Regions from separate parts of the Pseudoduganella sp. GW821-FHT05F09 genome, predicted to be linked through region 3. Evidence: predicted binding sites of a transcription regulator. Region 3 holds the regulator's gene; each other region holds the start of a gene.
The links. The regulator FNR, encoded in region 3, switches genes on or off when oxygen is low (the NO sensors DNR and NnrR bind a similar motif). The targets are predictions, from matches to a motif close to TTGATNNNNATCAA.
Positions count from the first base shown of each region.

Region 1: paaA (1,2-phenylacetyl-CoA epoxidase subunit PaaA) is a predicted target of FNR. The motif match lies at 5,008-5,021, and genes of this name have one in related genera.
Region 2: AC07S4_RS27775 (universal stress protein) is a predicted target of FNR. The motif match lies at 2,432-2,445, and genes of this name have one in related genera.

Region 1 covers NZ_JBWKSD010000003.1:467,327-474,736, forward strand. Annotated here, with positions in the region: gene AC07S4_RS11940 (DUF4160 domain-containing protein) at 145-318, shown strand; gene AC07S4_RS11945 (DUF2442 domain-containing protein) at 287-541, shown strand; gene AC07S4_RS11950 (cache domain-containing protein) at 634-1,095, shown strand; gene AC07S4_RS11955 (glycosyltransferase family 2 protein) at 1,170-2,114, shown strand; gene AC07S4_RS11960 (hypothetical protein) at 2,111-3,964, shown strand; gene paaX (phenylacetic acid degradation operon negative regulatory protein PaaX) at 3,961-4,887, opposite strand; gene paaA (1,2-phenylacetyl-CoA epoxidase subunit PaaA) at 5,090-6,079, shown strand; gene paaB (1,2-phenylacetyl-CoA epoxidase subunit PaaB) at 6,091-6,375, shown strand; gene paaC (1,2-phenylacetyl-CoA epoxidase subunit PaaC) at 6,389-7,141, shown strand; gene paaD (1,2-phenylacetyl-CoA epoxidase subunit PaaD) at 7,142-7,410, shown strand, end outside.
Region 2 covers NZ_JBWKSD010000011.1:87,405-94,814, forward strand. Annotated here, with positions in the region: gene hemP (hemin uptake protein HemP) at 1-30, opposite strand, end outside; gene AC07S4_RS27765 (Crp/Fnr family transcriptional regulator) at 175-1,047, opposite strand; gene AC07S4_RS27770 (response regulator) at 1,185-1,829, opposite strand; gene AC07S4_RS27775 (universal stress protein) at 1,873-2,340, opposite strand; gene AC07S4_RS27780 (protein phosphatase CheZ) at 2,752-3,594, shown strand; gene AC07S4_RS27785 (chemotaxis protein CheA) at 3,594-5,477, shown strand; gene leuC (3-isopropylmalate dehydratase large subunit) at 5,664-7,067, shown strand; gene AC07S4_RS27795 (entericidin A/B family lipoprotein) at 7,103-7,225, shown strand; gene leuD (3-isopropylmalate dehydratase small subunit) at 7,283-7,410, shown strand, end outside.
Region 3 covers NZ_JBWKSD010000001.1:1,077,541-1,084,950, forward strand. Annotated here, with positions in the region: gene AC07S4_RS04545 (alpha-L-fucosidase) at 1-1,271, shown strand, start outside; gene fnr (fumarate/nitrate reduction transcriptional regulator Fnr) at 1,386-2,156, shown strand; gene AC07S4_RS04555 (PAS domain-containing sensor histidine kinase) at 2,225-3,709, shown strand; gene AC07S4_RS04560 (response regulator) at 3,699-4,337, shown strand; gene AC07S4_RS04565 (universal stress protein) at 4,342-4,785, opposite strand; gene AC07S4_RS04570 (helix-turn-helix domain-containing protein) at 4,804-5,532, opposite strand; gene AC07S4_RS04575 (putative bifunctional diguanylate cyclase/phosphodiesterase) at 5,727-7,410, shown strand, end outside.

The DNA.
Region 1 (7,410 bases), on a different contig from region 3:
GCCGCACACCGACTTGCTATGTTGGCTTGCGGCCCTCCGCATTGTGCGGCCGCGCCGCGCTACCGGAGTAGCATCATCATGGCGCCTACTATTTTTCGGCAAGATGCCTTCCGATTCTTTTTCTTCTCGCGGGAGGAAACTAGAATGCATGTGCATGTGTCTCACCCTGACGGTGAAGCGAAGTTTTGGCTGGAGCCCCAGCTTGAGTTGGCCACTTCCCAAGGCTTGAAGGCGAAGCAACTTGCGTACATTGTGCAGCTTATTACTGCGCGTCGAATGGAGATCGATGATGCATGGCGAAAACATTTCTCTTGTTGAGATCCTGGACGTCTCCCCGCACGGCTTTTCGCTGTTGGTGGATGGTGAAACGCTGCATTTGCGGCTCGCCGATTTTCCGTGGTTCGACGGCGTGTCGCGGCAGCAGTTACAGGCAATTGAGCGTCCGGCTGAAGGGCATTTGTATTGGCCCGAGCTGGATATCGATTTATCGTTCGATTCCATCCGAGACCCTGCCGCCTTTCCCCTTGTTGCGTCGCGCTGACAAAACCTTTTAGTGCGGAAAATGTGCGCTACACTGCCTTGGCCGCCGGCCCGGGCTGGTGCGGCGCACTTTCAATTTAAAAGGGGACCAAGATGAAGCAGCTGTTTCGGGTAGTCTTTGCGGCCTTGCTGGCCTGTTCGCTGGTGCAGGGCGCGTCGGCGGCCAATGTGGGCACGGCCGACGAGGCGGTGGCCATGGTGAAGAAGGCGGCGGCCTATATCGCCGCCAACGGCAAGGACAAGGCCTTCGCCGAAATCAGCAACCCCAGCGGCCAGTTCAAGGACCGCGACCTCTACATCGCCGTGCTGGACAAGACCGGCCTGACCCTGGCCCACGGCGGCAACCCCAAGCTGATCGGCAAATCCATGATCGACCTGAAGGACGTGGACGACAAGCACTTCATCAAGGCCTTCCTCGACGTGGCCGCCACCAAGGGCAGCGGCTGGGTGGACTACAAATGGCCCAACCCGGTCAGCAAGGCCATCGAAAAGAAATCCACCTATGTGGAAAAGGCCGGCGACCTGGTCATCATTTGCGGCATCTATAAAGGCTAGCCCGCCCCCGCATCGCGGCGGGAATGTTGATTGAGAGCAGCTATAATGCTCAATTGTCATTCCTGTCTGCTACGATGCCTGATCCATCCCCTGTGCGTATTGCGGTGCTCGTTCCCTGCTACAACGAAGCCACGACAATCGCCGCGATTATCCGCGACTTCAAGCGCTATCTGCCGTCGGCGCAGATTTTTGTGTTCGACAACAACTCCACCGACGACACCGTGCGCATCGCCCGCGAGGCGGGCGCCATCGTGCGCCACGTGCCGGCGCAGGGCAAAGGCAGCGTGGTGCGCCGCATGTTTGCCGACGTGGAGGCCGACGCCTATGTGATGGTGGACGGCGACGACACCTACGACGCCTCGGTGGCGCCGGTGCTGGTCGACCGCCTGCTCGACGAGGGGCTGGACATGCTGGTGGGCAGCCGCGTGACCGAAGAGCAGAGCGCCTACCGCTTCGGCCACCGCTTCGGCAACCGCCTGCTCACGGGCTGTTTGTCCGCTGTGTTCGGCCGCACCTTCAACGACATCCTGTCCGGCTACCGCGTGTTCTCGCGCCGCTACGTCAAGTCCTTCGCCGCGCATTCGGCCGGTTTCGAAATCGAAACCGAGCTGACCGTGCACGCGCTGGAGCTGCGCCTGCCGGTGGCCGAGGTCGAGACCGTCTACAAGTCGCGTCCGGAAGGCTCGTTCAGCAAGCTCAACACCTACCGCGACGGCGCGCGCATCCTGATGACCATCTTGCGCCTGTTCAAATCGGAACGGCCGCTGGCCTTCTTCGGCATCGGCTTCCTGCTGTGTACGCTGCTTTCGGCTGGCCTGTCCGTGCCGCTGCTGGCGACCTATCTGCAAACCGGCCTGGTGCCCCGTTTGCCGACCGCCGTGCTGTGCGCCTCCCTGATGCTGCTGGGGATTATCCTGCTGGTCTGCGGCCTGATACTGGACGCGGTGACCAAGGCCCGCATCGAGCAAAAACGCTTTGCCTACATGGCGGTGCCGGTATTCAGCCGGGAAGCGCCATGAGCGCGGGTGTGCTGGGGCGCCTGGAAGCTTGGCTGCTGCGCTGGGCCGCGCCGCTGTCGCATCCGCGCGCTGCGCGGCGCGCTGCCTTCATCGTGCCGCTGCTGTGCGGCCTGCTGTCCCTGGCCATGGGGCAGGACGACGGCTGGGACATGCGCAACTACCACCTCTACAACGTGCATGCGCTGCTGAACGGGCGCATGGCGCTGGACATGTCGCCGGCCGGCTTCCAGAGCTATTTCAACCCCTTGCTCGACGTGCCGTATTTCCTGCTGACGCAATGGCTGCCCGCGCCGGTGGCCGGCTTTGCCTTCGGCGTGCTGCACGGCCTGGCCTTTGTGCTGGTGGCCGCCATCGTGCGCCAGTTCGTCGCCAACGGCCGCACCGCGCTGCTGCTGGCCATCGCAGGCATGATGAGCGCGGCCTTCCTGTCCGAGCTGGGCAATTCCATGGGCGACAACGTGACGGCGCTGCTGGTGCTGTGGTCGCTGTACTGGCTGCTGCGCCGCTGGGAACAGCTGCCGTCCTGCGCCGGAGCGGGCCTGCGCGCGCTGCTGGGCGCGGGCGCCGTCATGGGGCTGGGCCTTGGCCTGAAGCTGACCAATGTGAGCTTCGCGGTGGGCGCCTGCGCCGCGCTGCTGGTCCTGGCCGCGCCGCTGCGGCAGCGCGTGCTGGCGGCCTTCCTGTATGGCGTGGGCGTGCTGGCCGGCATGGCGGCGACGTCGGGCTACTGGATGTTCCGCATGTGGAGCAGCTACGGCAACCCGCTGTTTCCGCAATTTAACAACATCTTCCACGGCCCGATGGCGGCCGAACTGGGCGTGCTGGACGAGGGGCACTTGCCGCGCGGCCCGGCTGAAGCCCTGCTGTGGCCTTTCGTGTTCACGCGCAATATCGGCCGCATCGCCGAAGTGCCCATCCAGCAAATCATCTGGCCGCTGCTGTACACGGCGGTGGCGGCGTGGGCGGTGATGGCGCTGCTGCGCCGCGTGCAGGGAACGCAGGGCAAGCTCGCCGCGCTGCCCGTGCTGGCGCCGCGCGCCTTGTTCCTGCTGGTGTTCTTCGCGGTGTCGTATGTGGTGTGGGTGCGCCTGTTCAGCATCTACCGCTACGTGGTGCCGATGGAGCTGCTGGCCCCGCTGCTGTTCTGGCTGCTGCTGCAGGCCATGGTGCCGCAGGCGCTGGCGGCCCGCCTGGGCGGCTGGCTGCTGCTGGCCGCCACGCTGGCGGTGCTGCCGTTCACCACCTGGGGCCACGCTGGCTGGACCGAACGCGCCTTCGCGGCCGATGCGCCGCGCATCGCGCAGCCCGCGCGCGCCGTGGTGTTCCAGGCCTCGTCGGACAGTCCCATGGGATGGCTGGCGCAGTTCATGCCGCCCGAGGCGGCGGTGGTTGGCCTGGGTTCCGGTTTCCCCGAGTCGCAGGCCTACCGGGAGCGCATGCAGCAGCTGATCGCCACGCGCGGCGGGCCGCACTACATCATGTTCCCCATCGCCACCGACAAGCGCGCCACCGGCATGGAGCGCAAGGCGCAGCTGGCCGGCTCGCTGGGGCTGACCGGCAGCGAATCGGGCTGCCGCGCGCTGGAATGGCTGGCCAGCCATGTGCGCATGAAGGCCCAGGTCGACCGCACGGCGGCCTCTTCGGGCCAGCTGTGCACGCTGGCCTTGCAGGCGCAGTACCGCAAGGATACGGCGCCTGAGGACCGGGCGATGGAAGCGGAGGCGGCGCGCCGTTTGCGCCTGATCGGCCTGGCGTATGATCCCGCCACGTGCGTGGCTTACCGCGCGTCGGTGGGCACGGAGCCTTATCCGTACCGGATGTGCACAGTGGCGGCGCTGGCTGGGAACTAGTCCAGCCCGCCGAAGCGCTGGCGGAAGTCGCCGCCGGCTTCGGCGGCGCTGTCGTCCTCGCGGCGCAGCACGGCCAGCACGTGCTGCTCGGCCGCCGCCGCCACCAGGCGGTACAGCTCGCGCGCCAGCGCGTAGGCGGAGGCGCCCGGCCACGGTTCGGGCAGCAGTTCCACCGGGAGCTGCGGATCGTGCAGCTGCACCCGGCGCCAGGCGTGGATCAGCAGCGAGCGGATCACGAAGGCCTGCTCCGGCTCAGGCTGGTGCCCGCCGCGCAGCAGGGCCAGCAGCGGCTCGAACTGGGCGATGAACTGCAGGTAGCCGCCGCTCACGCCGCTCAGGTCCCAGCCCTCGTCTATCATTTCCCGCAGCGGCCGCCCGTTGCGCGCGCCCGGCATTTCCGCCGCGTGGCAGATGAACAGCTTGTCGCGCATGCCGGTACGCGCCAGCAGCTCGTCCAGCGTGTCCGGATTGCCGGCCGGATGGCCGAACACGCCGGCCGACACCAGGCCGTAACCCTCCCACACCAGCTCCTTGCGCAGCAGCGTGCGCTCGGCCGCGCCCAGGCTGTTGCCGCTCATGACCAGGGTCCAGTCGCCGTCCCAGTGCACCTGCAGCGGCGCGTAGATGCGGCGCTGCGCGCGCGCAAAGCGGGCCTGCGCCTCGGGCGCGATGGAATAGGACGAGCGCCGCCCGTCGCGCTGCGACACCAGCCAGCCTTCCTGCGCCAGCCGGAACACGGCGGTGCGCAGCAGCCTGTCGTTCACGCCGAAGGGACCCAGCAGCTCGATCAGGCTGCCCAGCCACACCATGCCGCCATGCGGCACGATGGCGTCGCCGAAGATGGTCATCACCAGCGATTTCGAGCGCGGCGGGTCGCTGGCCAGGAAGTGGGTGATCCATTCGTTGCTGTTCAGGGTCTTCATCTTGCGCACGGGTGATGTTCTCTCAAGCCGGGAGTTTACTTTGCCGTGGCTTCGGCGCAGCATTATTTTTTTTGTATCTGCCCATTCTGGCACCATTTCACCCCAAAGGGATACAGTTTTTTGATTTGAGTCAAAAAATCAGTATGCAAACGAATTTTTGTATCGTATGATGATTTCACACCCTTGACCAAGGAGACAAAACATGTACGCACAGATGGTTGAAACCGGCCTGAAGAAAGTTCAGACGAACGAGGACATGAGCGCCGACGAGCGCGAGTTCCAGGCCCGTATCGACGCCGGCGTGAAGATCGAAGCCAAGGACTGGATGCCGGACGCGTACCGCAAGACGCTGATACGCCAGATCTCCCAGCACGCCCACTCCGAAATCGTCGGCCAGCTGCCTGAAGGCAACTGGGTGACCCGCGCCCCCACGCTGAAACGCAAGTCCATCCTGCTGGCCAAGATCCAGGACGAGGCCGGCCACGGCCTGTACCTGTACAGCGCCGCCGAGACCCTGGGCGTGTCGCGCGACGAGCTGCTGGCCGCCCTGCACAGCGGCAAAGCCAAGTATTCCAGCATCTTCAACTACCCCACGCTGAGCTGGGCCGACATGGGCGCCATCGGCTGGCTGGTGGATGGCTCGGCCATCATCAACCAGATCCCGCTGTGCCGCTGCTCCTACGGCCCGTATTCGCGCGCCATGATCCGCGTCTGCAAGGAAGAGTCCTTCCACGCGCGCCAGGGCTACGACATCATGATGTCGCTGGCCAAGGGCACGCCGGAACAGAAAGCCATGGCGCAGGACGCGCTGAACCGCTGGTGGTGGCCGTCGCTGATGATGTTCGGCCCATCGGACGCCGAGTCGGTCAACAGCGCGCAGTCCGCGCAATGGCGCATCAAGCTGTTCTCGAACGACGAGCTGCGCCAGCGCATGGTCGACCAGACCGTGCCGCAAGCCGAATACCTGGGCCTGACCGTGCCCGACCCGGACCTGAAGTTCAACGCCGAAACCGGCCACTATGAATTCGGCGAAATCGACTGGAGCGAGTTCCAGGCCGTCCTGAAGGGCAACGGCCCGTGCAACCGCGAGCGCCTGCGCACCCGCGTGCAGGCCTGGGAAGAGGGCGAGTGGTTCCGCGACGCGCTGGTGGCCTACGCCGACAAACACCAAGAGGACAAGGCTGCGGCCTGAGGAGACATAAGATGAGCAAAGAATGGCCATTGTGGGAAGTTTTCATCCGTAGCCAGCACGGCCTGGCGCACAAGCACGTGGGCAGCCTGCATGCGTCCGACGCCGGCATGGCGGTCAACAACGCGCGCGACGTGTACACCCGCCGCAATGAAGGCGTGAGCATCTGGGTGGTGCGCGCCACCGACATCGTGGCCAGCAGCCCGGGCGACAAGGACGCGCTGTTCGAGCCGTCCAACAGCAAGGTCTATCGCCATCCCACCTTCTTCCCGATGCCGGAAGAAGTGAAGAACCTGTAAGCGCGAGGCGAGCATGGACAACAAGATTGCATACCTGCTGCGCCAGGGCGACAACGCGCTGATCCTGAGCCAGCGCCTGTCCGAGCTGTGCGGCAAGGGCCCAGCGCTGGAGGAGGACATGGCGCTGACCAACGTGGCGCTGGACCTGCTGGGCCAGACCCGCATGTGGTACAGCTACGCCGCCGAACTGGAAGGCGCGGGCCGCGACGAGGACAAGCTGGCCTACCACCGCGACGCGCACGACTTCAAGAACTGCCTGCTGGTGGAGCAGAAGAACGGCAACTACGCCGACACCATGATGCGCCAGTTCTACTTCGATACCTGGCACTACTTCTTCATCGGCGCGCTGACCAAGTGCGGCGACGAGCGCATCCGCGAGATTGCCGAGAAGTCGCTGAAGGAAGTGACCTACCACCTGCGCCGCAGCGGCGACCTGATCGTGCGCCTGGGCGACGGCACCGAAGTGAGCCACGCCAAGACGCAGGCGGCGGCCGACGAGCTGTGGATGTACACGGGTGAGTTCTTCAAGTACGACGCGGTGGACGAGGCCATGGTGGCTGCGGGCGTGGCCCCGGCTTCCGGGCCGCTGCGCGCGCAGTGGCTGGCCCACGTGAGCGACATCTTCGGCGAAGCCACCTTGACGATGCCGTCGCCGGACGCGTGGATGCAGAAGGGCGGCAAGCAGGGCGTGCACAGCGAGCACCTGGGCTATCTGCTGGCCGAGATGCAGTTCCTGCAGCGCGCCTACCCCGGTTCGGAGTGGTAAATGCCAGCCGCCGCCGTCACTGCTGAACAGGTCTGGACGTGGCTCGCCGAGGTGGCCGACCCGGAGATCCCCGTGATCTCCGTGGTGGACCTGGGCATCGTGCGCGGCGTGGCCGTGGCGGACGATGGCGCTTGCACCGTCACCATCACGCCCACCTATTCCGGCTGCCCGGCCATGCAGGTGATCGCGGACGCCGTCACCGGTGCGCTGCGCGAGCGCGGCATGGCACAGGTGGAGCTGCGCACGCAGCTGTCGCCCGCCTGGACCAC
Region 2 (7,410 bases), on a different contig from region 3:
GGGCGCCAGGATGGATTTCTCTGCATGCATGTTTTACACTCCATTAAATGAGAACGATTCGCATTTGCATTATTGTTCAAGCCTGCTTTATTTGCAAGAACAATTTGCGTGGAGCGCGGCCATAAAAAAAGGCCCGCGGTGCGCGGGCCAAACTGGGGTGTACCCTGAAGAAAACTAGACGGTGGCGTACAGCGGCTGGGCGCCTGGCGCCGACGCCGATGCGGCCGCCGCTGCCGCCTTGGCGCGGGCGGCGGGCTGGCGTCCGCGCGCGCGCGACGGCGGCAGGCGGCGCAGGTTTTTCAGCGCTTCCGGATCCTTGATGCCTATGGTGCGCTGGTCGACGCTGATCAGGCCCACCTCGTTGAAGGCGGACAGCGTGCGGCTGACCGTTTCCAGCGTCAGGCCCAGGTAGCTGCCGATTTCGTGGCGCGTCATGCGCAGGTTGAACAGCTTGCTGGAATAACCCATTTGCGCAAAGCGGTCCGACAGCGCCACCAGAAAGCGCGCCACGCGCGCCTCGGCGCTGAGCGCGCCCAGCATGCCTATCATGGCTTGCTCGCGCACCAGTTCGCGGCTCATCACGCCGTACATCATGTTTTCCAGTTCAATGTGCACGCGGCCCAGCGCGGCCAGCTTGCGGAAGGGCAGCAGGATCAGGTCGCAGTCCGACAGCGCCACCGCTTCCGACGAGTAGTGGCGGGTGTGGATGCCGTCCACGCCCATCATGTCGCCTTTCATCGGGAAGCTGAGCACCTGCTCGTTGCCGAATTCGTCGATGAGCACGGTTTTCAGGAAGCCGGAGTTGACGATGTACAGCATGTCGAAGGGCTGGCCTATGGTGTGGATGCGCTGGCCCGTTTTGAACTGCACGTGCTGGAACAGCAGCTCCTCCGAGTGGGCGATGTTGACGGGAGGGATATGCAGCAGTTCGCAGACTTCCGTCAGGTTGGACCACAGCCGGCCCTGGCGCTGGCGCCCGGCCTCCAGGCCGGACAGTGGCGCCACCGGCGTGCCGGGGCGGAATTCGTTGATGTGCGTAGACTGCATGCTTTTCTCCTTGTAGCAGTTATGACCTTCTGGCAACTTCCATCGTGTGATTTCAGTATGCCAACATGGTCTTGCCATAGATATCAGCCGAGGCTGATTGTGGGCGTAGGAGTAAGCGCCCGTTTGTAGGAGTTGTCCTACGTTTTGAAGGGGGACAGCAGGCGGTGCGCCACGGCGTACTGCACCATTTCAGAGAGCGAGTTCATGCCCATCTTCTGCATGATGCGGGTCTTGTGGGTGCTGACCGTCTTTACACTAAGATGCAAGCCATTGGCGATTTCGGTGATGGATTTGCCGGCCACCAGCAGCGAAAACACCTCGAACTCGCGGTCCGACAGCTGTTTGTGCAGCAGGCTCTCGTTGGGCAGCATGATGTTGAGCGCCAGCTGCTCGGCCACTTCGGTGCTGATATAGGGCCGGCCGGCGGCCACGCGCCGGATTGCGCCCAGCAGCTGGGTGCCGGCGCTTTCCTTGGTCAGATAGCCTTGCGCGCCGGCGCGGATGGCGCGCACCGCGTACTGCTCTTCCTCGTGCATGGTGAGTATCAGGATGGCCAGCTTGGGCGCTTCGCTGCGGATCTGCCGTATCAGCTCGATGCCGCTGCGCCCCGGCATGGACAGGTCCAACAGCAGCAAGTCGAAACCGCCCTGGCGGATGTGGTTCAGTACTTCAAAACCGTCGATGGCTTCGCCGACGATATCGATGTCGGGCGCGCCGTCGAGGATGCGCTTGAGGCCCTCGCGCATTATGGTGTGGTCGTCGGCAATGACTATTTTGATCATGGATTGCGAAGTAGTGTTACAGGGAAGGGACGGCGGGCGGCGCTCAGTCCGGCAAGGGTTCTTTCAGCAGGCGGTGCACCAGCACCGGCAGCTTCGAGTGGGACAGCACCTTGTTGGTGACGCTGCCCAGCAGCAGCTGTCCCCAGCCGCTGCGGCCGTGCGAGCCCATGAAGATCAGGTCGCAGCCCTGCTGCGCCGCCACATCGACGATCTTCAGCGCCGTGCTTTCGGCGAACGCGGTCAGGCCCTGGCATTCCAGGCCTTTCTTGCGGCAGGAGTCCAGGATGGGCTGTACATGCTCGGCGCCGGCGCGCTGCATGGCGGCGCGGTATTCCTCCTCGCTCGGATAGCTGGGCGGAATGATTTCAACGTAGATGGGGTATTGGTATTCCGGCGCCACGAACAGGGCCAGCACTTCGGCGCCCATTTGCTGGGCAAACGCCACGCCGGCGCAGGCGGTCATCTTGGAGACGGCCGAGCCATCGGTGGTGATCAGGATTTTGCGGTACATATGCAGCTCCTTGTCTATGAAAATCCGCTACGCTATCGGGGGCCATACTTTATTGTAGCCGCGATTACGCCCATTATTAGGATGGAAAGACTTGATATTTATCAAGAAACACAGGAAACACCACGTCAAATACGCACCATGTCCTGGACGATTTTTTTGCCGCATCGCGGTATTTGTTCCTCTGAGGCACCCCGAGGCGCCCCTGGCGATGTTAGTATCTCCAAATACAACAGAAAACTCCGTTTACGCCATGCCACAGGGTGGGGCAAGCGCCTTTCCAGCGCCGGTGATTGAACAACCGGCCAGCGCCCTGCTACACTCGCGTAAGCGGTTTGAATATTGCCGGGCGTCATCACGCGAAGCGCCGGGGCGAGCAGCATAGCATTTTGACAAATTAGGAGAAGCAGGGATATGACCAACGCCGCTGATGATTTCGACGCACTATTTGATGAAGTGTCCGCGCAACGCGCTACAGAACCGGCACCCGCACCTGCTCCCGTAGCTGCTGCGCCTGCCCCATCCGCCGAGGATGATCTGGAGAGCCTGTTCGACGAAGTCTCTGCCTCCCGTCCGGCCGCAGCGGCTCCAGCCGCCCCGGCCGCTGCAGCCCCAGCCGCCCCGGCCGCCGACGCTGGCGCCGGCGAGCACCATGGCGACGGCAACCCGATGTTCGAACGCCTGGGCGGCATTGTGCGCCTGCTGCACGATTCGCTGCGTGAACTGGGCTACGACAAGGCGCTGACGGAAGCGTCGGCCCAGATCGGCGACGCCCAGGACCGCCTGGAATACGTGGCCAGCCTGACCGAGCAGGCCGCCAACAAGGTGCTCAACACCCTGGACGACGGCATGCCGGCCCAGGACGTGCTGTCCAAGCAGTCCAAGGCCATGGAAGACCGCTGGGCCGCCCTGTTCGCGGGCAAGCTCAGCCTGGACGAATTCAAGACCCTGGCCGGCGACTCGCGCGACTTCGCGCAGGCGGTGTCGGCCGCGACCGAGGCGGAAAAAGCCCGCCTGCTGGAAATCATGATGGCCCAGGACTTCCAGGACATCACCGGCCAGCTGATCAAGAAAGTGGTCGGCATCACCAAGACGGTGGAATCGGAACTGGCGCAGCTGTTGAAAGACAACGCGCCGACCGAGGTGCGCGAGAAGATCGCGCAGAAAGAGGTGTCGCTGATGTCCGGCCCATCCGCACCGACGGTGGCGCTGAACCAGGACAGTGTCGATGACCTGCTTGCCGATCTGGGATTCTAATGGACGATATGCTCAAGGAGTTCGTCGTCGAGGCGATGGACCTGGCTGTAAATGTTGAAGAAAACCTGTTGCGCCTCGAACGCGACCCGGAAAACAAGGAAACGCTGAACGCGGTGTTCCGCGCCTTCCACACCATCAAGGGCGGCGCCGGCTTCATGAGCCTGGGCGCCCTGGTGTCGGCCTGCCACCTGACGGAAAACCTGTTCGACGCGCTGCGCACCGGCGCCGCGCCGGTCACGCCTATCGCCATCGAGGCGGCGCTGATGGCGTCCGGCTTCGTGGCCGACCAGCTGACCGAACTGAACAACGGCGGCGCCGCGGAAGACCTGCCGGCCATGCCGGGCGAGCTGGAAGCCATCCTGAAGGACGCCATCGAAGGCAAGGGCAACGCGCCGGCCAAGGCCGCGCCTGCCGCTGCCGCTGTGCCCGCCGCACCGGTTGCGGCCGCCGCGCCCGCCGCCGCCGCTGCTCCGGCCGCCGCCTCGGCTGACGGCCTGGACTGGGAGGGCATGTATATCTCCGTGGTGCCGGAAGGCACGTACACGCGCAGCGCCGCCGCGCCCGCCGCCGCAGCCGCCCCGGCCGTGTCCGAGGGCGTGGCTGCCGCCATCGCCGCCGCCGCCGACGTCGCACCCGCCGCCCCGGCTGCGGCCCGCGCCCGTCCGGAGCGCGACGACGCCAAGGCGCACGCCGCGCCGGCCAAGGAAGAAAGCATCCGTATCGACGCCGTCAAGCTCGACGCGCTGCTGGAAGTGGCCGGCGAATCGGTGCAGGCCGCCAACCAGGCCGCCGTGCTGCTGGAGCGTCTGCAGCAATTCAAATTCGAAGGCCAGGCCGCCAGCCTGATGTCGGCGCTGACCGAAACGCTGGAGCGCGCTTCGCGCTACTCGACCGAACTGCAGCGCGCCACGCTGGCCACCCGCATGCAGCCGGTGGGCCGTTTGTTTCAGAAATTCCCGCGCCTGGTGCGCGAGCTGGCGAAGGACCTGGGCAAGGAAGTCGAGCTGACCATCGAAGGCGCGGAGACCGAAGTCGACCGCGTGGTGGTGGACAGCCTGTACGATCCGCTGGTGCACATGCTGCGCAACGCGCTCGACCACGGCGTGGAATCGCCGGACGTGCGCGTGGCCGCCGGCAAGCCGGCCAAGGCCTACATCTCGCTGAAAGCATGGCAGGAAGCCAACAGCGTCATGATCGTGCTGCAGGACGACGGCAAGGGCATGGACCCGATCGCGCTGCGCAAGAAAGCGGCGGAAAAGGGCCTGATCTCGCCATCTGCTAACATGACGGACGACGAATCGTACCAGCTGGTGTTCCTGCCGGGCTTTTCGACCAAGGAAGTCGCTTCCAGCGTGTCCGGCCGCGGCGTGGGCATGGACGTGGTGAAGACCGCCGTGGAGAAGAACCGCGGCGCCATCCACATCGAATCGGCGCTGGGCAAGGGCACCAAGTTCGCCATCCGCCTGCCGATCGAGCTGTCGATCGTGCCGACCATGCTGGTCTCGACCTCGGGCGCGCTGCTGGCGCTGCCGATGGCCGTGGTGCAGCGCGTGGTCGAACTGCCGGAAGAGTTCATGGAAGTGGGCGGCGCGCCGGTGCTGAAGGACCAGGGCCGTCCGCTGCCGGTGCGCACGCTGGCCGGCGCGCTGGGCTACGCGCCCGCGTCGGAACGCGTGGGCATCGTGGTCAACGCGCCGCAGCCATACATCCTGGCCGTGGAAGCGGTCGACGGCACGGCCGACCTGGTGATCAAACCGATGACGGCGATCGCCGTCGAGGGCATTACCGGCACCGCGCGTTCGGCCGAGGGCGCGCTAGTGCTAGTGGTGGGCCTATCGTTCCTGATGGACGGATGCAGGGGTAGTGTGCGCATGGCGGCTTAAAACCCGCCGGCAGCAAGAAAACACAAAAGCCTGCGAGATCCGCAGGCTTTTTTTTCAAAGGGCGTCATACAAGGTGGATCGGAACCTGAAGCCGCATCGGCTCACGAGGCGGACAGACGGGCTTGGTTTTGCATTGCACAAATATGGCATAATCAAAGTGAAATTCTCACACGGGCAGTAGCAGCAATCATGAAGACGCTTTACGACAAACTCTGGGAATCCCATGTGGTGCGCACCGAAGAAGACGGTACGTCCATCCTTTATATCGACCGCCACCTGGTGCACGAAGTAACCAGCCCGCAGGCATTCGACGGCCTGCGCGCCGCCAACCGCCAGCCGTGGCGCATTTCCGCCAACCTGGCGGTGGCCGACCACAACGTGCCGACCACCGACCGTTCGCACGGCATCGCCGACCCCACCTCGCGCCTGCAGGTGGAAACGCTGGACGCCAACACCAAGTCGGTCGGCATGACCTACTTCAACATGAACGACAAGCGCCAGGGCATCGTGCACGTGATCGGGCCGGAGCAGGGCGCCACGCTGCCGGGCATGACGGTGGTCTGCGGCGACTCGCACACCTCCACCCACGGCGCCTTCGGCGCGCTGGCGCACGGCATCGGCACCTCCGAAGTGGAGCACGTGCTGGCCACCCAGACGCTGCTGCAGAAAAAATCCAAGGCCATGCTGGTGCAGGTCGACGGCGCGCTGCCGGCCGGCGTGACCTCCAAGGACATCGTGCTGGCCATTATCGGCAAGATCGGCACCGCCGGCGGCAACGGCTACGCGATTGAATTCGGCGGCTCCACCATCCGCGCCCTGTCCATGGAAGGCCGCATGACGGTGTGCAATATGGCGATCGAAGCGGGCGCGCGCGCCGGCATGGTCGCCGTGGACGACACCACCATCAACTACGTCAAGGGCCGTCCTTTCTCGCCCGTGGGTCCGCACTGGGACCGCGCGGTGGAGTACTGGCGCACCCTGCATTCGGACGCCGGCGCGAAATTCGACCTGGTGGTCACGCTGGACGCGGCGCAGATCAAGCCGCAGGTGACCTGGGGCACCTCGCCCGAGCAGGTGGTTGCCATCGACGGCCGCGTGCCGGACCCGGACCTGGAAAAAGACGCCGTCAAGCGCGACGCCATGGAAAAAGCCCTGGTGTATATGAACCTCAAGCCCAACACCGCCATCGAGGACATCCGCATCGACAAGGTCTTCATCGGCTCCTGCACCAATTCCCGCATCGAGGACTTGCGCGCGGCCGCCGCCGTGGTGCGCGGCAAGCAGCGCGCCTCCAACGTCAAGCTGGCGCTGGTGGTGCCGGGCTCCGGCCTGGTGAAAGAGCAGGCCGAGCGCGAAGGCCTGGACACCATCTTCCGCGACGCCGGCTTCGAATGGCGCGAGCCGGGCTGCTCCATGTGCCTGGCCATGAACGCCGACCGCCTGGAACCGGGCGAGCGCTGCGCCTCCACCTCGAACCGCAACTTCGAAGGCCGCCAGGGCCAGGGCGGACGCACCCACCTGGTGTCGCCCGCCATGGCGGCGGCAGCCGGCATCGCCGGCCACTTCGTCGACGTGCGCAAGGTGCACTGAACTTTCTTTACTTTTTAGACTACGAGAATCCCACCATGAAAACGCTAACCACCTTGATCCTTGCCACCCTCGTGCTGACCGGCTGCAACACCATTTCCGGCATCGGCAGGGACGTACAAAAGGCCGGCCAGGTCGTGACCAGCGCCGGCGGGAAATAACAGCAGCATGCCGGCGCCGCGAGCACGCGCGCCGGTCTGCACTATGCAGAAAACATCATGGAAAAATTTACGATCTACGAAGGACTGGTGGCCCCGCTTGACCGCGCCAATGTCGACACCGACGCCATCATCCCGAAGCAATTCCTGAAGTCCATCCACCGCACCGGCTTCGGCCCCAACCTGTT
Region 3 (7,410 bases):
TGCACTGGGGCGTGTACGCGGTGCCGGCCTACCACAACGAATGGTATGAAAAGCATATGTACGGCGCCGACCTGGCCTGGCACACCGCCAACTTCGGCCCGCCGGAACGCTTCGGCTACAAGGACTTCATCCCCAAGTTCAAGCAGGAGAAGTTCGACGCGGCGCAGTGGGCCACGCTGTTCCGCCGGGCCGGCGCCCGTTTTGTCATGCCGTCCGCCCAGCACCACGACAATTTCGCACTGTGGGACAGCCGGGTCACGCCGTTCAACGCCAAGCGCATGGGACCGAAGCGCGACCTGATCGGCGAACTGGCGGCCGCCGTGCGCAAGGAGGGCATGAAGTTCGGCGTATCCAACCACGGGGTGGAGAATTTCACCTTCATCAATCCCCCGCCAGCGCTGGAAGCCCGCCTGAAAGCGGCCAAGGCCGACCTGTACGACCCGGAGTGGGCCGCGTTCTACAACGTGGCCGACCGCAGCCAGCCCGCCATGGAGCGCTTCCTCACCGACTGGGTGAACCGCAACCTGGAGCTGATCGACCAGTACCAGCCCGACATCCTGTGGTTCGACAACGGCGTCAATCTGCGCGTGCTGGACCCGCTCAAGCTGCGCTTGGCGGCCTATTACTACAACCGCGCCCAGGCCTGGAACAAGGAAGTCTCGATCAGCACCAAGTTCGTTGCCTACGCGCCCAGCAATGACGACGCCAGGCAGGTCGGCTCCATCATCGACTTTGAAAAAATAGGCGTGCGTTCGCCGGCCGACATCCGCCCCGGCCCGTGGATGGTGGACGACACCATAGGCAGCACCTGGGGCTACACCAACGGCATGAAGGTGGCCGGCGGCGCCGCCATTATCGGCCGCCTGGTGGACACGGCGAGCAAGGGCGGCTTCTACCTGCTCAACCTCTCGCCCAAGGCGGACGGCACCATCCCCGAGGAGCAGCAGCGCACCTTGCTGGACGTGGGCGCCTGGCTGGACACCAATGGCGAGGCCATCTACGGCACCCGGCCCTGGAAGCAGTTCGGCGAGGAATCGTGGCGCTTCACGGCCAAGGGGGCGGCGGTCTACGCCATCGGCGCGCCGCGCGACGGCTCGGTGGTGCTGCGCGTGCTCGGCCCGGGCGCGGGCAAGGTGAAGGGCGTGGAACAGCTGGGCCGCGACGGCGCGCTGCCGTTCCGCCAGACCCAGGAAGGCCTGACCGTGGAGGGCATTTCCAGCGCTCCCGGCGCCTTGGCCGGGGCACCGTCGGCCCTGAAAATCACCTTCTGAGCCGGATTGTAGGGGATCCCCTACAGCAACTGGCCGGAATACCCGATACCGCCCAGGCCCGGTGCACGCGATACTGTCCGCATCGACAGCGCAGCCCATGCACCGGAGCCGACCATGACCACCGCCACCATCCACATCGCATCCTCCAACCCAGCGCGGCCGCAGCCCCAGCCGCGCTGCGGCCTGTGCAGCTTCAACCGCCTGTGCCTGCCGCAGGGCCTGGACGAGGAATCGATGCACCGCCTGGAGCAGATCATCTCGCGCCGCCGCAAGGTGCAGCGCGACGAGCAGCTGTTCAGCATGGGGCAGGGTTTCGGCAGCCTGTACGCGGTGCGCCTGGGGCATTTCAAGACCGCGCAGGTGAACCAGCGCGGCGAACAGCAGATTACCGGTTTCCACATGGCCGGCGACCTGCTCGGCATGGAAGCGATAGGCACCGGCCAGCACAGCTGCAGCGCGGTGGCGCTGGAAGACAGCGAAGTGTGCGAAATCCCCTTCAACCGCCTGCAGGAACTGGTGGCGCAAGTACCCGAGCTGATGCACCAGTTCCACCGCGTCATGGCGCGCGAGATCCAGCGCGAGCAGGCTGTTGCCCTATTTTTGGGCAATATGCGCGCCGAACAGCGCCTGGCCTTGATGCTGACTTCGCTGGGCGCCCGCTACGCGGCGCGCGGCTTCTCTCCTGCAAGCTTCCAGCTGCGCATGTCGCGCGAGGACATCGGCGGCTACCTGGGCCTGACCATCGAGAGCATCAGCCGCCTGCTGGCGCGTTTCCGCAAGGCTGGCTGGATCAGCCTGAACAACCGCGACCTGCGCATACTCGACCTGGCCGGCCTGCAGGACCTGGCCTCCGGCCGTCTGGCGCCGGAGCAGCAGGCCGCCTGACTGCGGGCGGCCGCGCCGCACGGGCGCCGAGGCTTTACCGGGGCGTGCATCCCTCGTATGATTGCGGCATGCAAAATCCCCCCATCGCCGACCAAAGCCTGGCCTGGCTACTGGCTGCCGCCACCGACCCCGTCCTCATCGTCGACCGCGGCGGCGCCATTGCGCTCGCCAATCCGGCCCTGGAAGCGCTGTTCGGCTACACGCAGGAGCAGTTGCAGGGCCTGCCGGTGGAGACGCTGATACCCGAACGCTTCCGGCACGGCCACCAGGCGCTGCGCGAAGGCTACAGCGCCGAGCCGCGCCCGCGCGCCATGGGCGCCGGCGCGCAGTTGTCCGGCCGCCACCGGGAGGGACGCGAATTCCCGGTCGAAGTCAGCCTGTCGCCGCTGCGCAGCCCGGACGGCCAGACCATGGTGATGGCCACCATCCACGACATCAGCGCCCGCAAGGCCGCCGAGCAGGCGCTCCAGGAGAGCGAAGCGCGCATGCGCGCCGTGTTCGAGACGGCGGTGGACGCCATCATCACCATCGACGAAAACGGCATGCTGGAGCGCCTTAACCCCGCCGCCGAGCGCATGTTCGGCTACCGGGAGGCGGAAGTGGCGGGCCGCAATATCAATATGCTGATGCCGGAGCCGCACCGCAGCGCGCACGACGGCTACCTGTCCCACTACCGCGCCACCGGCGAAAAACGCATAATCGGCAAGGGCCGCGAAGTGCAGGGCCTGCGGCGCGACGGCAGCGTCTTCCCCATGGACCTGTCGGTGGCCGAGATGACGCTGGGCGGCAAGCGCATGTACACCGGCCTGGTACGCGACATTACCGAGCGCAAGCTGGCCGAGCAGAAGTCCCAGCAGCTGCTGCAGGCACTGCGCCAGTCGCAGGACGAGCTGCGCCGCCTGGGCGCGCACCAGGAACGCATCAAGGAAGAAGAACGCAAGCGCATTGCGCAGGAAATCCACGACGAACTGGGCGGGCTGCTGACCGGCATCCGCGCCTACGTCCTGGTGGCGCAGGAGCGGGCGGTGGCGGCGGGCAGCACGCCCGAGCCGCTGCTGGCGGATACGGCGGACCTGGTGCAGAGCGCCATCGAAACCGTGCGCCGCGTGATTACCGACCTGCGCCCCAGCGTGCTGGACCAGCTGGGCGTGTGGGCCGCGCTGGAATGGTATGCGGACCAGGTGGCGCTGCGGGCAGGCCTGCGTTGCGTGTGCCGTATCGATGCGCAGGCCGCTGCGCTGGAACTGGACGCGGACCGCAGCACCATGCTGTTCCGCATCGTGCAGGAGGCGCTGACCAATGTGGTGCGCCACGCGCAGGCCACGCAGGCGACGATAGCAGTGAGCTGCGAAGCGGACACGCTGCGGCTGACGGTAAGCGACAATGGCAAGGGCATCGCGGCCGACGGGCTGCTGAGCCGGGAGTCCTGGGGCATATTGGGCATGCACGAACGCAGCCGCAGTTTCGGCGGCCAGCTGGCCATCATGGGCGGCCCGGACGGCACCGTGCTGACGCTGCGCCTGCCGCTGGAGGAGAGTAAAAATGGCGCATGACGAGATCACCGTCCTGCTGGTGGACGACCATGCGATCGCGCGCAACGGCGTGCGGCTGATGCTGGGCACGGCCAGCGGCATCGCCGTGACGGGCGAGGCGGGCAACGCGCAGGAGGCCATGCAGCGCGTGGCCGAGCAGCAGTTCGACGTGGCGCTGGTGGATATCACCATGCCGGGCAAGAACGGCCTGGAACTGCTGAAGATGCTGCGCGCCGAATGCCCGCGCATGGCGGTGCTGATACTAAGCACCTATTCGGAGGAAATCTACGCGGTGCGCGCGCTGAAGCTGGGCGCGGCCGGCTATCTGACCAAGGACGCGCCCACCGCCACGCTGGTGGAGGCGGTGCGCAAGGCGGCGGCGGGCGGCAAGCACGTGAGCCCGGCGCTGGTGGAAAAGCTGGCCACGCTGGTGGGCGGCGGCGGGGCGGGCGACCACGAAGCGCTGTCGGACCGCGAGCTGGAAGTGTTCAAGCTGATCGCCGCCGGCGAGGCGCTGGTGCGCATCGGCGAACTGCTGCACCTGAGCCCGAACACCGTGACCACCTACCGCACCCGCATCCTGGACAAGATGGGCATGGCCAGCAACGCCGAGCTGACCCGCTACGCGCTGGAACACGGCATGATCTGAGCGCTCACTCGGCGCGGAACACCAGCACCGGCACCGGGCTGTGCACCAGCACCTTTTGCGTCTGGCTGCCCAGCAGCACGCCTTTCAGGCCGAGCTGGCCGTGGCAGGCCATGGCGATCAGGTCGCAGCCGCGCGCGTGCGCCGTTTCCAGTATCTTGCGGTGCGGACGGTCGCCGCGCGCTAGCACCGTGTAGCAGGGCACCTGCCTGGCGTGCGCCGCCTCGCTCACGGCGGCCAGCAGGGCCTGGCCCTGGGCCGTGCTGTCGCTTGGAGCTTTCTCTTGCGGCGGATGCGCTGCGGCTGGCCGGTGGCTGAACGCGTGGTCGTCCGGCAGCACGTGCACCGCCGTGATGCTGGCGCCGTAGCCGGCCGCCATGTCCAGCGCCGAACGTAGCGACACCTGCGACGCGGGCGAGCCGTCTACCGGCACGAGGATGTGCTTGAACATGAAATCTCCTTGTATGGTTCAGACGGCGCCGTAGGCTGGTGCGGCGGCCACGGCGCGCAGGCCGGCCGTGTCGCGCAGCTCGATGGCGCGGTTGCTCACGGCCAGCAGGCCGTTTTGCTTGAACATGGACAGCAGCCGGCTCACGCTTTCCACCGTCAGCGCCAGATAGGCGGCCAGGTCCTCGCGCGACATGCACAGCTGGAAGGAGGTGGCGGACCCGCCGCGCTCGCCGTAGCGGCCGCCCAGGTCCAGCAGCAGCCGCGCCAGCCGCTGCGGGGCGCGCGCATTCCCCAGGAACAGCATTTGCTCCTGGCGCTGCGCCAGGCTGGCGCTCAGCAGATGGGACAACCGCCGCGCCAGCACGGGCTGCTGCGCCATCAGCGTTTCCAGGCCGGGGTAGGGGATGGCGCAGATTACGCTGTCCGACAGGGCGACGGCGTCGCTGCCGTAGCGGCCGGGGCCAATGGCGTCCAGGCCCAGCAGGTCGCCCGGCATGGCGAAGCCCAGCACCTGCACGCCGCCGTCCGGCGCGGCGCGCTGCAGCTTGAACTGGCCGCTCAGCACCGCGTGCAGCTGGCCGAACGGTGCGCCGCCGGTTTCCACGCGCTCGTGGCGCGCCACCGCCCGCCGCTGCGATACCGCGCGCTCAAATTCATCCAGCGCACCGCCGGCCAGGCCGGAGGGCAGGCACAGGGCGCGCCAGTGGCAATTGGCGCAAGTGGCTGGAGGGAGTGACGAGTGATTCATTATGGCAAGAAACCTTTCATACTTGAAGCCTCAGCATAGCAAGCGCTCCACGCAATTCCTTTGATCCATATCAAAAATCCCATAGTCCCTGGCCGTGCCCGCGCCGCCGCCAGCCCGCCAAATTTGATCCAGATCAATAAATCTGTTGCCCATAATCAGTATCCTTGCGGGAATGTTTTGGTACTGGAGTCCACATGAATGAGATAGATCCCGGTTACAGCCTGGCGGCCCGCGCTTTGCTGGATGCCTTGCCCGACGAGATCGCCGTGCTCGGCCCGGATGGGAGCACCCTGGCGGTGAACCGGGCCTGGCACGCGCACGCCGGCAGGCACGCGGCAAGCCAGAGCATGATGGCGCACGAGGGCATAGCTTCGGTGCTGGCGGGCGACACCGCCTGCTTCGAAACGGAATACCGCCTGCAGACCGAGGAGGGCGAGCGCTGGTTCCGGATCTGCGCCACACCGCTGGAAGCGGAATGGCGCGGCGCCGTGGTGGCGCACACGGATATCACTGCGCGCCGCCAGTCGGAGGCGGAGCTGCGCATCGCCGCCATCGCCTTTGATTCTCCGGAAGGCATGATGGTGACGGACGCCGCCGGCGTCATCCTGCAGGTGAACCAGTCGTTTACCCGCATCACCGGCTACACCAGCGCGGAAGTGGTGGGACGCAAGCCCTGCGTGCTCAGTTCCGGCCGCCACGACGCCGAGTTTTACCGCGCCATGTGGTCCGCCATCGGCGTGCACGGGCGCTGGCAGGGCGAGATCTGGAACCGCCGCAAGAACGGCGAAGTCTATCCGGAGCTGCTGAACATCGCCGCCGTGCGCGACGCCGGCGGCGCCGTCACGCACTACGTCGCCTCGCTGAGCGACATCACGCTGAGCAAGGCGGCCAGCGACGAGATCAAGAACCTGGCCTTCTACGACCCGCTCACGCATTTGCCGAACCGGCGCATGCTGGAGGAGCGGCTGGCGCAGGCGCTGCCGGCGGCCTACACCGGCGGCCATTGCGGCGCGCTGATGCTGATCGACCTGGACAACTTTAAAACCATCAACGAAACCCTGGGCCACAGCAAAGGCGACTTGCTGCTGCAGCAGGCCGCCGCGCGCCTGCACGCCTGCCTGCGCCAGGGCGACACCGTGGCGCGCCTGGGCGGCGACGAGTTCGTGGTGCTGATCGAGGGCCTGAGCACGCAGCCGCGCGAGGCCGCCGCCCGCAGCGAGGCGCTGGCCGCCAAGCTCGCCGCCGCGCTGAACCTGCCTTACACGCTGGGTGCGCACCAATGCCACAGCACGCCCAGCATAGGCATTACGCTGTTCCACGCGGGCCTGCGCCAGAAGCCGGAGGAGGTGCTGATGCAGGCCGACATCGCCATGTACCAGGCCAAGGAAGCCGGCCGCAACGGCATGCGCTTTTTCGACCAGAGCATGCAGGACAGCATCAGCGAGCGCGCGCGACTGGAGCAGGAGCTGCGCCACGCCATCGATACCCAGCAGTTCGAGCTGTACTACCAGGTGCAGGTGGACCACTTGAAGCACCCGCTCGGCGCCGAAGCGCTGATACGCTGGATACAGCCGGACGGCGGCGCCGTGTCGCCGGCCCGCTTCATTCCGCTGGCGGAGGAGAGCGGCCAGATCCTGGCGCTGGGGCAGTGGGTGCTGGAAAGCGCCTGCGCCCAGCTGCGCGCATGGCAGAGCGTGCCCGCCATGAGCCAGCTGGCCGTGGCGGTGAATGTCAGCGCGCGCCAGTTCCACCAGCCGGACTTCTGCGGGCAGGTGCATTCGGCGCTGCGGCGCTATGGGGTCGATCCGGGACTGCTGAAGCTGGAGCTGACCGAGGGCGTGCTGCTGGAGAACATGGAAGACACCATCGCCAGCATGC